Regions from separate parts of the Thioprofundum lithotrophicum genome, predicted to be linked through region 2. Evidence: predicted binding sites of a transcription regulator. Region 2 holds the regulator's gene; each other region holds the start of a gene.

Region 1 (5,054 bases), 760 kb from region 2:
CGTCGTCCAGGCCCAGTTCCCTGATCTTGCGGGTGAGGGTGTTGCGGCCCCAGCCGAGGAGGCGGGCGGCGTCCTGGCGGCGGCCGCCGGCCTGTTGCAGGGCGGTGCGGATCAGGGTCTTCTCGAAGGCGGGGAGGGCCTTGTCGAGGAGTTCGGTTTCGCCGCCGGCGAGCTGGCGGGCGGCCCACTGCTGGAGGGCTTCGACCCAGTCGCCGGCCGGGCGCTGGCGGCTGCCGTCCTGCGCCAGCTCGGGGGGGAGGTCGTCGAGGTGGATGGTCTGGCCCGGCGCCATGACCGTGAGCCAGCGGCAGGTGTTCTCGAGCTGGCGGACGTTGCCGGGCCAGTCGAGGCGGGAGAGGTATTCGGCGGTCTCGGCATCGAGGGTCTTGGGATCGGTGTCCAGTTCCTCGGCGGCGCGGCGCAGGAAGTGGCGGGCCAGCAGGGGGATGTCCTCGCGCCGCTCGCGCAGGGCGGGGAGGTGGATCCGGATCACGTTGAGGCGGTGGAACAGATCCTCGCGAAACTCGCCGGCGGCGACCCGTTCTTCCAGGTTCTGGTGGGTGGCGGCGATGATCCGCACGTCCACCTTGATGGGCTGGTGGCCGCCCACCCGGTAGAACTCGCCGGAGGCCAGCACCCGCAGCAGGCGGGTCTGCAGCTCGGCGGGCATGTCGCCGATTTCGTCGAGGAACAGGGTGCCGCCGTCGGCCTGCTCGAAGCGGCCCTGGCGGGTGCTGTTGGCGCCGGTGAAGGCGCCCTTCTCGTGGCCGAAGAGTTCCGATTCCAGCAGATCCCGGGGAATCGCGGCCATGTTGAGGGCGATGAAGGGCTTGCCGGCCCGCGGACTGTGGCGGTGCAGGGCGTGGGCCACCAGCTCCTTGCCGGTGCCCGATTCGCCGTTGATGAGCACGGTGATGTTGGAGCGCGAGAGGCGGCCGATGGCGCGAAACACCTCCTGCATGGAGGGCGCCTCGCCGATGATCTCCATCGACACCTGCTCGGCGCTCTCCGGTGCGCGGTGCAGCTCGCGGTGGTGCTTGATGGCGCGCCGCGCCAGTTCCACCGCCTCGTCCACGTCGAAGGGCTTGGGCAGGTATTCGAAGGCGCCGCCCTGGTAGGCGGAGACGGCAGCGTCGAGATCCGAGTGGGCGGTGATGATGATCACGGGCAGATCCGCATGGGCGGCATGGATCCGTTCCAGCAGTTCCAGCCCGTCGATGCCGGGCATGCGAATGTCGCTGATGATGGTGTCCGGCTGTTCGCGGTGCAGGGCGTCGAGCACCGACTCGGCATCTTCGAAGCTGCGCACGGCCATGTCGGCCTGGCGGAAGGCCTTCTCCAGCACCCAGCGGATCGAGCGGTCGTCGTCCACGACCCAGACCTGTTCCTTGCTCATGACTTGCGTTCCTGGTTCATTGAATTGGTAGCAACAGGGTGAACACGGTGCGCCCCGGCACCGAGTGCAGGGTGATCGCCCCTTCGTGCTGCTGCACGATGTTCTGGGCGATGGACAGGCCGAGGCCGGTCCCGTCGGCTCGCCCGGTCACCATGGGAAAGAAGATCCGCTCCTGCATCTCTTCGGGGATCCCGGGACCGTTGTCGATCACCTCGATGCGCGCCGCCAGGGCATGGCGCTGCCGGCCGATGGTGCACATGCGCTCGATCCGGGTGCGCAGGGTGATGCGGCCGGTTTCGTCGTCCACCGCCTGGCGGGCGTTGCGCACGATGTTGAGCAGCGCCTGCACCAGTTGATCGGCATCGCCCAGCACCTCGGGGATGCTGGGATCGTAGTCGCGCTCGAGGCGCACGCCGCCACGCTCCTCGGCCTGCATGAGGCGCAGCACCCGTTCCAGCACGGCATGGATGTTCAGGGACGCCATGCGCGGCAGGCGCACGGGGCCGAGCATGCGATCCATGAGGGTCTGCAGGCGGTCGGCCTCGTCGATGATGACCTGCGTGTATTCCTTCAGTTCCTCGCTGTCGAGCTGGCGTTCCAGCAGCTGCGCCGCGCCGCGCAGGCCGCCGAGGGGGTTCTTCACCTCGTGGGCCAGGCCGCGCAGGATCTCGCGGGTGGTGCGTTCCTGGGCCAGCTTGCCCTCTTCGCGGGCGATCTGCAGCAGGCGGTTGACCGGATGCAGTTCCAGCAGCAGCTCCTGCGGCTGGCCCGGATCCAGCAGCGGCAGGGCCGTGAGGTCGAACATGGCCCGCGGCTGGTTGCCCAGGCCCAGCGCCACTTCGTGGCGGGTCAGGGGGTGCTGCTCCTCGAGCACGCCCCGTATCTGCCGGGCCAGGCCTTCCTCTTCGTCGATCAGGGCGTGGAACGGCTGCCCGAGCAGATGCCGGGCGCTGACGGAAAACAGGTTCTCGCCGGCCGGGTTGATGTATTCCAGCCGCAGCCGCCCGTCGAACAGCAGCAGGGCGGTGGCCATGCCGTCGAGCACCCGCCCCTGCACCGATTTGTCATCGCTCATGACAGCCACCATGGCCTGGGTTGTGCAAAAACCAAACCAAACCCGCAAGGACGTTCGAAGACGCATGGGGTTTCCGGGTTATCAAAAAATATTGTCAATATAAACAACAGGTTGGGAATGGGCGGCGGTCGGCCAAAAGCTGGCGACGGGTGGAAAAGGGCGATATGTGGGCAAACAGGATAACCGATGGGCGGATTATTTGCACCAAATTGGTGCAAACTGGGTGGCGTGTCGGGCTGAAGCCCGCTCGGCATGATCTCGGGTTAAATGAAAGTTCCAAATACCGGATCAGTCAGACGGGGGTATCTGATACCAACATCGCCCTGCGGGACAGGGAGCCGTTTCGTGACGCGCCGTGAATACATCCCTGTAGGCTCTACGGCCGCATCCCTGCGGCCGAAGGTCACGAAACGGCTCCCTGTCCCGCAGGGCTCAGTGCACACGACGCACCATGGTCTGATATTTGGAACTTCTTATTGGGGCAGGCCGGTCGGGGTGGAGGGGGTCTGGCCGAGGGGGACCGGGCCGCCGGCGTAGCGCAGGAGATGGAAGGTGATGACGGGGGTGCGCTTGACCACCTTGCCGTCGGCGTCGAGAATTTCCGCCTGCAGGGTGTGGGTGCCGCGATCCACGTTGCGCAGGATCAGGGTGAGGCCGCCGGCGCCTTCGATGGGATTGCCGTCGAGCTTCCAGCGCAGCCGGTCGCCTTCGACGATGCCGGGCTCGAGGGCGAGCTGGGCGGTCAGGTTGCCGGCGTTGCTGCGGATGGCTTCGTCGTCCTTCGGCCGCAGGATCTCGAAACGGGTATAGGCCGCAGCGTGTTCCTCGGCCTGCTTGCGGGCGGCGGCCTTGCGATCGGCGGTGGTTTCCGCCGCCTTGAAGCCGGAGGGCTTGGGCATGGTGATGATCGTGCCCCTGGGGACGTTCATCAGTTCGCCGCCTTCGATGGGCTTGTCGCTGTATTCGACGGTGCCGTCGGGATGGACCTTCTTGTAAACCTTTTCCTGTGCCGCGAGGGACAGGGAAAGGCTCAGGGACAGCAGCAGGATCAGGATGCGCATGCCCCGAGAATAGACGAATCGCTGTGGCAGGACAACCGAAAGGAGAATCGCCGGTTCCGGAACACCGACATGCGGGCGTTGCCGGCTCCGCTGCGCTTGCGCCAGCCTGCATCATGGCTTTTTCAGAACGCGGAAAGGGGGTCGCACAGACGAAAACGCCCCCGCAAATGCGGGGGCGTTTTCTCTTGCGCTGACGGACCGTCGATCAGAGCGAGTAGTACATGTCGAACTCGACGGGATGGGTGGTCATGCGCAGGCGCGTGACTTCTTCCATCTTGAGTTCGATGTAGGCGTCGATCATGTCGTCGGTGAACACGCCGCCGGCGGTGAGGAAGGCGCGATCCTTGTCCAGGTTCTCCAGGGCCTCTTCCAGCGAGGAGCAGACGGTGGGGATGTCCTTGAGCTCTTCCGGCGGCAGCTCGTAGAGATCCTTGTCGGCGGCATCGCCCGGGTGGATCTTGTTCTGGATGCCGTCGAGGCCGGCCATGAGCATGGCCGAGAAGGACAGGTACGGGTTGCCGGTGGGATCCGGGAAGCGCACCTCGATGCGTCGGGCCTTCGGGTTGGAGACGTAGGGGATGCGGATGGAGGCGGAGCGGTTGCGGGCCGAGTAGGCCAGCAGCACGGGGGCCTCGAAGCCGGGCACCAGACGCTTGTAGGAGTTGGTGGAGGCGTTGGTCAGGGCGTTGAGGGCCTTGGCGTGCTTGATGATGCCGCCGATGTAGTACAGGGCCAGCTCGGAGAGGCCGCCGTACTGATCGCCCGAGAACAGGTTCTGCCCGTCCTTGGCCAGCGACTGGTGCACGTGCATGCCGTTGCCGTTGTCACCCACCAGCGGCTTGGGCATGAAGGTGGCGGTCTTGCCGTAGATGTGCGCGACGTTGTGCACGCAGTACTTGAGGATCTGGTTCCAGTCGGCGCGGCGCACCAGGGTGTTGAACTGGGTGCCGATCTCGCACTGGCCGGCGGTGGCCACTTCGTGGTGATGCACCTCGCAGACCACGCCCATCTCTTCCATGGCCAGGACCATGGCGGCGCGCATGTCGTTCAGGGAGTCGACCGGGGGCACCGGGAAGTAGCCGCCCTTGGGACCGGGACGGTGGCCGATGTTGCCGTCTTCGTAGACCTTTTCCGAGTTCCAGTCGGCCTCTTCCGAGTCCACCTTGTAGAAGGCGCCGCTCATGTCGGCCCCCCAGCGCACGTCGTCGAGGACGAAGAACTCGGGCTCGGGACCGAAGTAGGCGGTATCGGCGATGCCGGTGGACTTCAGGTAGGCCTCGGCGCGCTTGGCCAGGGAGCGGGGATCGCGCTCGTAGCCCTGGCCGGTGGCCGGCTCGATCACGTCACAGGTGAGGATCAGGGTCGGCTCGTCGGTGAAGGGATCCATCACGGCGGTTTCGGCATCGGGCATCAGGATCATGTCCGACTCGTTGATGCCCTTCCAGCCGGCGATGGAGGAACCGTCGAACATCTTGCCGTCGGTGAACAGATCGGCGTCCACGGTGTGCGCCGGCACCGAGAC
Region 2 (5,054 bases):
GCCGAACACGGACGGATCCTGCAGGGCGGCGACCGGATCGATCTGGGCGGCCCGGTCAGCGCCCGGCGCGCTGCCCACGACGGCCAGCCCGCCCTGCACCTGCGCACCCGGGATCTGCGGGTGCTGCCGCCGCAACGCCGCGCCGAGACAGCGGCCAGGGCCAGCCTTGCCGCCGGGCCGCACCGCCTGACCGGCACCGGCATGCGCCTCGACTGGGGCCGCCAGCGCCTGATCCTGCTCGCCGACGTGGAGAGCCGCTATGTGCCCACGCCCTGAACGCCTGCTGCTGCTCGCCGCACTCCTGCTGGCCCCGCCCCTGATGGCCCTGGAGTCGGATCGCCGGCAACCGATCGACATCCGTGCCCGCCAGGTGGTGGTGGACGAACAGCGCGGCTACAGCGAATACACCGGCGACGTGACCCTCACCCAGGGCAGCCTGCGCGTCACCGGCGACCGCCTGGTGGTACACCTCGAGGGCGATCGCCTGCAGCGCATCATCGTCGAGGGCCGACCCGCCACCCTGATCCAGACCCCGGCGCCCGAACAGCCGCCGGTCCATGCCTCGGCCCGGCGCATGGAATACGAAGTGGCCAGCCGCACCGTCCACCTGGATCGCGACGCGCAGGTGGAACAGGGCCCGAACCGCTTCCGGGGGGAACACCTGATCTACGACATCGCCGCCGCCACGGTGAAGGCCCGCGCCGGCGAGGGCCGGGTGCACATCACCATCCAGCCGCCGGCGGAAGAAACCGAGAGCCCGCCATGAGCACCCTGCAGGTCCGGGATCTGGTCAAGCGCTACAAGGGCCGCAACGTGGTCGACGGCGTCTCCATGCGCATCGACAGCGGCGAGGTGGTGGGCCTGCTCGGCCCCAACGGCGCCGGCAAGACCACCTCCTTCTACATGGTGGTGGGGCTGGTGCCGGCCGACGCGGGGCGCATCGCGCTGGACGAGCGGGACATCACCCGCCTGGCCATGCACCAGCGGGCCCGCCTCGGCATCGGCTACCTGCCCCAGGAAGCTTCGGTGTTCCGCAAGCTCACCGCGGCCGACAACATCATGGCGATCCTCGAACTGCGCCCGGATCTGGATCGCACCCAGCGCGAGGAGCGGCTCGAGGCCCTGCTCGACGAGCTGCACATCGGCCACATTCGCAACAATCTCGGCCAGAGCCTCTCCGGCGGCGAACGGCGGCGGGTGGAGATCGCCCGCACCCTGGCCATGGAACCGCGCTTCGTGCTGCTCGACGAACCCTTCGCCGGCGTCGATCCCATCTCGGTGCTCGACATCCAGGCCATCATCCGCCACCTCAAGGCGCGGGACATCGGCGTGCTGATCACCGATCACAACGTGCGCGAAACCCTGGGGATCTGCGAACGGGCCTACATCATGAACGCCGGGCGTGTCATCGCCCAGGGCGACCCCGACAGCCTGCTGGCCGATCCCCAGGTGCGCAAGGTCTACCTGGGCGAACAGTTCCGGTTGTGAAACGCAACCCCTCTGCCCTCGCCCTGCTTTCATGCAAGAAATAGGCGAGCCCGGATATTGCACCAAGGTGCCGGATGATTGCGGTCTTTGCAGCCGCGCTCGCGCCGCGCTGGAGCGAAAGGCGTAGCCAACGCTACGTCTTTCGTGAAGCGCAAGCGAGCGCGAGCGAAAAGCCGCAAGGGCCGGCACAGAGGACGGGCGGAAAGAATGACCTTGGAGAAATCGTCTCAAGGCATCAACAAATCTTTATCACTCAAAGACTTGTTCGTCCGCCCGTCCTCGACTTGGTGCAATATCCGGGCTAGAATTGATTCTGCCGCCGCGAAAGCCGCCGGCCCGTGGTACCCCCGAACCGGATCGATGAAACAGACCCTACAACTCCGTCTCGGTCAGCACCTGACCATGACCCCCCAGTTGCAGCAAGCCATCCGGCTCCTGCAGCTATCCTCGCTGGAATTGCAGACCGAGATCCAGGAGGCCCTCGACGCCAACCCCCTGCTGGAGATGGACGAGGACGGCGATGCCGGTCCCGAGGCCGAGGCCGCGCCGGGCGAGCCCGTCGAGGCCACCGAGGAAGCCCTGAGCGAGACGCCCGCCGACGGCGCCAGCGACATCCCCGAGGATCTGCCGGTCGACTCCAACTGGGACGACATCTACGACAGCCTGGCCCCGGTGGGCCCGGGCAGCGCCCCCGCCAGCGACTTCGACCCGCGCGAGATCGAATACAACAGCCGCCCCGGCGGCACCAGCCTGCACGAACACCTCACCTGGCAGATGGATCTCACCCCCTTCAGCCCCACGGATCGGGCCATCGCCGAGTTCATCATCGACGCCATCGGCGACGACGGCTTCCTGACCCTGAGCGTCGAGGAGATCCACGAAGCCCTGGCCGGCGAACAGGAACTGGCGCCGGAGGAAATCGAGGCGGTACTGCACCGCATCCAGAACTTCGACCCGCCCGGCATCGCCGCCCGGGATCTGCGCGAAAGCCTGCTCCTGCAACTGCGCCAGTATCCCATCGACCATCCCCGCCTGGCCCAGGCCATGGCCCTGGTGGAGCAGCACTTCGAGCGCCTCGCCGCGCGCGACTATGCCCAGATCATGCGGCGCATGAAACTCGACGAGGACACGCTCAAGGAAGTGCTGCAGCTCATCCAGTCGCTCAATCCGCGGCCCGGCAGCCAGATCACCGATCAGCAGCCCGAATACATCGTGCCCGACGTGATCGTCACCAAGGTGGGCGACCGCTGGAAGGTGGAACTCAATCCCGACGCCGCGCCCCGCCTGCGGGTCAACCCCACCTACGCCAGCCTGGCCCGGGAAGTGCGCAACCCCGAAGACAACACCTACATCAAGAACCAGCTCCAGGAAGCCCGCTGGTTCATCAAGAGCCTGATGAGTCGCAACGAGACCCTGCTCAAGGTCGCCACCGCCATCGTCGAGCGCCAGACCGGCTTCCTCGAACACGGCGAGGAAGCCATGCAGGCCCTGGTGCTGCACGACATCGCCGAAGCGGTGGACATGCATGAATCGACCATCTCGCGGGTCACCAACAAGAAGTACATGCACACGCCCCGCGGCATCTTCGAACTCAAGTACTTCTTCTCCAGCCACGTCTCCACCGCCGATGGCGGCGAATGCTCGGCCACCGCGATCCGCGCGCGGATCCGCAAGCTGATCGCCGAGGAGGATCCGAAAAAGCCCCTCAGCGACAGCAAGCTGGCCGGCATCCTCGCCGAGCAGGGCATCAACGTGGCCCGCCGCACGGTGGCCAAGTACCGCGAAGCCATGAACATCCCTCCCTCCAACGAACGCAAACGTCTGGCCTGAACAACAAGGAGCCCGCCATGCAACTGAACGTCACCGGTCACCACGTGGAAATCACCGACGCCATGCACGACTACGTCACCAGCAAGCTGGCCCGGCTGGAACGCCACTTCGACCATGTCACCAACGCCCATGTGATCCTCAGCGTGGAGAAGGAACGTCAGAAGGCCGAAGCCACGGTGCACGTCAGCGGCAAGGATCTGTTCGCCGAAGCCGAGAACGGCAACCTCTACGCGGCCATCGACGAACTGGCCGACAAGCTGGACCGCCAGATCCGCAAGCACAAGGAAAAGCTCACCGATCACCGCCGCAGCGAAGGAGCCGAACGCAAGCAGCAGGACATCTCCGGGGAAGCCTGAACCGCCGCCATGCAACTGACCGATCTCCTCTCGCCCGATCGCATCGCCATCGATGTGAACGCGCACAGCAAGAAGCGCGCCCTGGAAGCGCTCAGCGAACTGATCGCCCACGATCAGCCCGGCAGCGCCGAAGACATCTTCGACGCCCTGCTCTCCCGGGAGCGCCTGGGCGGCACTGGGATCGGCAGCGGCGTGGCCATTCCCCACGGCCGGCTCAAGAACACCGACCACACCACCGCCGCCCTGATCCACCTGCGCCAGGGCGTGGACTTCGATGCCATCGACGATCAGCCGGTGGATCTGCTGTTCGCCCTCATCGTGCCGGAGCAGGCCACCGAGGATCACCTGCGCATCCTGGCCATGCTCGCCAGCCTGTTCCAGGAGAGCGAATTCCGCCAGCGGCTGCGGGCCTGCCGCAGCCCGGCCGAGATCCTGAACCTGCTGCGGCAATGGCAACCCGCGGCCTGACGCCGGCCCCGTGGCGCTGACCGCCCGGCAACTTCTCGACCCCCTGCAGGCGAGCCTGGACCTGGCCTGGCAGGCGGCGCCCGCCGCCCGGGATCGGGCCCTGGACGAATCCCGCCTGCGCGAGGCCGGCGGCAACGCCGTGGGCTATCTCAACCCGGTGCGGCCGAACCCCATCCAGGTGCTCGGCCAGACCGAACTGGCCTATCTGGACCAGCTCGGCGCCAACTCGCGGCACGACGCCATCGCGCGGATCCTCCAGCCCCCCACCGAAATCCTGATCGTGAGCGACGCCCTGCCGGTGCCGCCCGACCTGCGGGACCGGGCCGGCGCGGCCGGCATCCCCGTCCTCACCTCGCCCCGTCCCGCCGGCCACCTCGTCGACACCCTGCGCTATGCCCTCACCCGCCGCCTCGCCGCCCGGCAGATCCTGCATGGCGTGTTCATGGAAGTGATGGGCCTGGGCGTGCTGCTCACCGGCCCCAGCGGCGTGGGCAAGAGCGAACTGGCGCTGGAACTGCTGGGCCGCGGCCACCGCCTGGTGGCCGACGACGCGCCCGAATTCCGCCGCACCGGCCCCGACGCGGTGCACGGCCACTGCCCACCCCTGCTGGCCGACTTCATCGAGGTGCGCGGGCTCGGCATCCTCAACGTGCGCGCCATGTACGGCAACCACGCGGTGCTCGAACACAAGCGCCTGCACCTGATCATCGATCTGCAGCCGGAAGACCAGCCGGCCGCCTCACCCGACGAGCGCCTCGGCCAGCACGACCGCCACCGCGAGGTGCTGGGCGTGCCGATCCCGGAAGTGTGCCTGGTGCTGGCCCCCGGCCGGGATCTGAGCGTGCTCATCGAAGCGGCCGTGCGCAACCACGTGCTGCGCCTGAGCGGGTACAATGCGGCCGAGGACTTCAT
Region 3 (5,054 bases), 340 kb from region 2:
CCGGCCATGCCTGGCACCATTCCCTGGACGTGCTGAAAATGACCATTCGCGATGGCACCGCCCGGCTTGGCGGCAGCATGCCGGCCTGGGGAGACAAGCTGAGTGAAGCGGAAATCGAAGCCATCATTCACTGGTTCCAGTCCCGCTGGCCGGAAGAAATTCGCGCCGAATGGCAGCAGCGGTTCGGCGGCTGATTCGCCCCCTCCATCAACCAGAAGGAAAAACATCATGTACGGATTCAGTACCACGCTCGACTGTGGCTACGACGAAGCGGTGCAGAAGGTCACCGACGCGCTGAAGGAAGAAGGCTTCGGCGTGCTGACCGAGATCGACGTCAAGGCCGTGATGAAGAAGAAAATCGACAAGGACATGCGCCCCTACCTCATCCTGGGCGCCTGCAACCCCCAGCTCGCCAGCCAGGCCATCGACGCCGAGGCCGACATCGGCCTGCTGCTGCCCTGCAACGTGCTGGTGCGCGAAGAGGAAGACGGCCGGGTCACCGTGGCCTTCCTCGACCCGGCCGTGATGGAAAAGCTCACCGAGAACCCCGGCGTGGCCGAGGTGGCCAAAGAGGCCCGTGCCCGCCTGCAGCGGGTGTGTGACGCGCTCGCCTGAACGGCATTTCGACGTTTGCAGACGGAAAGGGCCGGGTTCATCCCGGCCCTTTCCGTTTGGGCTGTTGGTTCAGTGCAGCCGGAAGCGCATCCGGTATTCGAAGGCCAGATGCCGTGTGCCTGCCGGCAGGGGCGGGAAGGGCGCGGCGGCCTGGGCCGCCCGGGCCGCCGCCCGGCACAGGATCGGTGTGCCCTTGAGACAGCGGACGGCCACGAGCCGGCCATCGGCGGCAACCCGCAGGGCGAGGGTCACGGTGCCGGTGAGGCGCCGGCGCCGGGCCGCGGAGGGATAGCGTTTGTGCTGTTCGATCCGCTGCAGGATCTGCTGCGTGTAATCCTGTTGCCGGCGGACCACCGACGCCACGGCGATCGCCACGGGCGGGGCGGTCTCCGGCTCGGCCCTGGCCACTGCCGGCGGCGGGGGTGGCGCAGGCCGAAGCGGTTCGGGCGCAGGTTCGGGCTCGGTTTCGGCGCGGCGCGCGGGAACGGGACGGGGCGGCGGCCGCACCGGCGGCGCGGCCGGTTGTTTCGTCACCGTTTCCGGCACCGGGGGCGGCGTGGGGGCCGGCGGCCGGGCCCGGGGGGGCGCGATGACGGCCTGGAAGGTGACCACCGGTGTTTCGCGGTGTTTTCCCAGCACCGTGTACTGGCGGCCGAGGTCGACCAGCACCGCCGCGTGCACGAGCACGGAGGCCAGGGCGGCCAGATGGATGGCTTGAATGCGCAATGCAGGCAACATGCGGAAACGGCAAGGACGGCTGAGTTTCGACCGCCACAGTATCGGCAGCGGCCGCCCCCGCGGCAAGCGGGAAAGCGGGATGACTTGATTTGGATCGTCTGTTGTCGCAGATGCGCCAGGGTGTCGCATTTGCGACAGGTTTTTCGCGGCCCGCGAACGAAAACGCCCGCCAGGCGGGCCTGTCATGGCGGCACGCATCTTGCCATGCAACGACACCTGTCATTTTCACTACCGGAGTCGTTGCATGAACAAGAAAATCCTGTGGGCCGTGTTGTGTGTGGCACTGCCGGCTGGCGCCGAAGAGGCCCTGCCGGTGATCGAGGTGGAAGCCGCCCTGCCGGTGGATGCCGCTTCGGCCACCCTTGCGGAGGAGAATACCTGGCGGCCGGCACCCGCCGATGGCGGGGAATGGATTCTCGATGTGCCGGGCGTGTCGGGGATCCGCATGGGAGCCAAGGGCATCGATCCGGTGATCCGCGGCCAGAAGTACAACCAGCTCAACGTGCTGCTGGACGGCGCCTTCGTCTACGGCGGTTGCGCCAACCGCATGGATCCGCCCACCGCCTGGGCCGATGCCGCCGGCTACGATTCGGTGACCGTGATCAAGGGCGTGCAGAGCCTGCTCTACGGCAGCGGCGGCAGCGGCGGCACCGTGCTGTTCGAGCGGGACGAACCGGCCTTCGAGGACGGGCGGCGATTCAAGGGCAAGGCCGGCGGCGGTTACCGTTCCAATGGCGAGGCCCGGGATGCCTTCGTCGATCTCGCCACCGGCAGCGACAGGGCGTTCGCGCGCGGCATCGTTTCCGCCCGCGAGGCCAAACCCTACAAGGATGGTGACGGCAACGAGGTTCACTCGGGTTACAAGACCCGCGCCGGCGCCCTGACCCTGGGGGCGCGCACGCAGGGCGGCACCCTGTTCCGCTTCGATGCCGATGTCACGCGCGGCCGTGACACCCTGTATGCCGGGGCGCCCATGGATGCCCCCGTCGAGGATGGCAATCTCTACAAGCTGCGCATGGACATGCCGCGTGCCGGCGTTTTCGAGAACCTGCGCGCCGAAGCGTATCGCACCGACATCTACCACGAGATGGACAACTACAGCCTGCGTCCGGCCGGCACGATGTGGATGCGCGTGACGTCCGATGCGAACACCACCGGCGGGCGCCTGCTGGGCGATCTGGGCATGGGCCAGGGCACGCTGACCCTCGGTATCGATGTGCAGAACACGGATCGCGATTCCACCCGCTACAGCAGCATGACGGCCACCGTGCCCACGGCCAGCCAGTCCTATCTGTGGCCGGGCACCCAAATCGATCAGACCGGCCTGTTCGCCGAATACAGTGCCGAGGCGGGACGGGCCAGCCGCTACACCGTGGGGCTGCGCTATGACCGGGTCGAGGCACAGGCCACCAAGGCGGATCTGGCCCCGGCGGCCATGGGCACACTGAGTGCGAACGGCCTCTACAGCCAGTACTACGGCACCACGGCCCGCACGCAGACCGAGGACAACCTCGGTGCCCTGTATCGCATGGAACACGATCTGAGCGAGCAGACCACGGTGTTCTGGGGCGTCTCCCGCACCGTGCGCACCGCCGATGCCAGCGAGCGTTACATGGCCGGGAACAACAGCAACCCGGCAAAACGCTGGATCGGCAACCCGGATCTGGACCCGGAGGCCCATCACCAGATCGATCTGGGCGCCCACTGGCGGGGCCAGCGGACACAGCTGTCCGTCTCGTTCTATTACGACAGCGTGCGCGACTACATCCTGCGTGACCGGGCGCACGGGCAGGCCGGCATCCTGCAGAGCGACAACGCCGCCATCTACCGCAACGTGGACGCCCGCCTCTACGGTTTTGACGCCGAGGCCACCCGGCAGTGGACGGCCCGCTGGCGCAGCCGTTTCACCCTGGCCTACGTCAACGCCACCAACACCACCGACGACCGTCCCATCGCCCAGACGCCGGCGCCGGAAGGCACTGCCTCGCTGGACTACGCGCAGGCACGCTGGCTGCTGGGCGTGATGGTGCGGGCCACTCTGAAGCAGACCCGGGTGGAGGACGATCCCACCGTGGACAGCGGTCTCGACGCCGGCCAGACGCCGGGCTTTGCGGTCTGGAACGTCTATGGACGCTGGCAAGCGGCGCCTGGCACCGAAGTCAAGTTCGGCATCGACAATCTCTTCGATCGCCTGTATGCCGAACACCTCAACAAGCCCAACGCCTACGATCCCGGCGCCAACCAGGTCAATGCGCCCGGCCGCAGCTATTGGGTTCGCCTGACGGTCAGCTTCTGAAGCAGGGAGAGATCGTCCGGCGCCGGTACCGCGTTGACCAAAACGATGAGACAAGCAGTTTGCCCTTTCTGACCGGCGAAAACGCCGGTCTTTTTTTTTGTGTGCAGCGTCGGCTTGTACCGGTTCCAGATGGCCGTTGATGCAAGTCAATGCATGGCCTTCGTGTTGGTTGCAGGTTGGACGACAACGGTTTTTTCTCAACCCGGAATCTCAAATCCGGGAACGGCGGTCAGGAGTGTCAGCAAACGGCAATTTCGGGTTGCCCCTCCGGGGGTTCATCTTCATCTTGCAGGAGGATCTTGTCATGTTACGCAAGACGTTTTACTTGACGCCGTTGTCATCACTCGTCGCCGGCATGCTGTTGACCGTGACTTCGCCAGCCCAGGCGCTCGGTTTCAACGAGGCCATCACGGGCGGGGAATTCAAGGGCGTGCTGCGTCCCCGCTTCGAATATGTGGATCAGGAAAACCTGTCCGAAAAGGCCAAGGCGCTGACCCTGCGCGCGGCCTTCCAGTACACCACGGGCGCCTGGCAGGGCCTGCAGTTGCGCGCCGAGCTGGAAGTGGTCGGGGCGTTGGGCGCGGACAGTTACAATTCCACCCAGAACGGCAAGTCGGTGTATCCCGTGGTGGCCGATCCCGTGGGCGGCCATTTCAACCGCCTGTTCCTGTTTCACAAGGGGAGTGGCTACGAGGCCGGCGTGGGCATGGATGAGATCGTGTACGACAATGCCCGCTGGGTGGGCAACATCGGCTGGCGGCAGAACCACCAGACCTTCAACAGCGCCAAGATCGACGGCCAGGCCGGTGGCATCGCCTATCATGCGGCCTATCTCTTCTCCCGCTATCACGTCGCCAACGTGGGAGGTGCCTACAACGGCGATGCCTACTATGATGGCGACGACTTCGACGGCAGCTACTTCCTCAACGCCGCATACGGCTTCGACTTCGGGAAGCTGGTGGGCTTTGCCTACTCCTACGAATTCGATCGGCCCAATGGCGTGACCGTGAAGCGCACCAATACCCTGGGCGCCAGCCTCTCGGGCACGCCGGGGCCGTTCGAATACCGTCTGGAATACGCCACCCAGAAACGCGAGGATGCCAAGGGCGTGGGCAATGACGGCAGCGCCAGTTACTGGCACCTCATCGGCGGCATGAAGTTCGGCGCTGCGAAGCTGCTGGTCGGTTACGAGTTCCTCGGCTCCGACGACGGCCAGTATGCGGTACAGGCCGACTTCGGCACCAACCACAAGTTCAACGGCTTCGCAGATCAGTTCCTGGCCACGCCGGCAGCAGGGCTCAAGGATCTGTACGTGACCGGTGTGTTTCGTTTCGCGGGTGTGAAGTTCGTGGCCAGTTACCACAAGTTCACGCCGGACGACGACAGCACCTTCAACGATTACGGC

The links. The regulator sigma-54, encoded in region 2, starts transcription at its own class of promoters, with help from an activator protein. The targets are predictions, from matches to a motif close to TGGCANGNTNCNTGCTT.
Region 1: the regulator sigma-54 is predicted to act here: its motif matches at 2,494-2,510, upstream of glnL (nitrogen regulation protein NR(II)).
Region 3: the regulator sigma-54 is predicted to act here: its motif matches at 1,542-1,558, upstream of ACZ5BH_RS03850 (TonB-dependent copper receptor).

The regions. Positions count from the first base shown of each region.
Region 1 covers NZ_AP042379.1:1,239,150-1,244,203, forward strand. The annotation lists gene ntrC (nitrogen regulation protein NR(I)) at 1-1,396, opposite strand, end outside; gene glnL (nitrogen regulation protein NR(II)) at 1,413-2,471, opposite strand; gene ACZ5BH_RS05895 (DUF4124 domain-containing protein) at 2,945-3,532, opposite strand; gene glnA (glutamate--ammonia ligase) at 3,738-5,054, opposite strand, start outside.
Region 2 covers NZ_AP042379.1:481,415-486,468, forward strand. The annotation lists gene lptC (LPS export ABC transporter periplasmic protein LptC) at 1-276, shown strand, start outside; gene lptA (lipopolysaccharide transport periplasmic protein LptA) at 260-766, shown strand; gene lptB (LPS export ABC transporter ATP-binding protein) at 763-1,488, shown strand; gene ACZ5BH_RS02240 (RNA polymerase factor sigma-54) at 1,849-3,318, shown strand; gene hpf (ribosome hibernation-promoting factor, HPF/YfiA family) at 3,336-3,674, shown strand; gene ptsN (PTS IIA-like nitrogen regulatory protein PtsN) at 3,684-4,142, shown strand; gene hprK (HPr(Ser) kinase/phosphatase) at 4,153-5,054, shown strand, end outside.
Region 3 covers NZ_AP042379.1:819,037-824,090, reverse strand. The annotation lists gene ACZ5BH_RS03865 (c-type cytochrome) at 1-194, shown strand, start outside; gene ACZ5BH_RS03860 (DUF302 domain-containing protein) at 229-615, shown strand; gene ACZ5BH_RS03855 (TonB family protein) at 685-1,353, opposite strand; gene ACZ5BH_RS03850 (TonB-dependent copper receptor) at 1,598-3,649, shown strand; gene ACZ5BH_RS03845 (hypothetical protein) at 3,954-5,054, shown strand, end outside.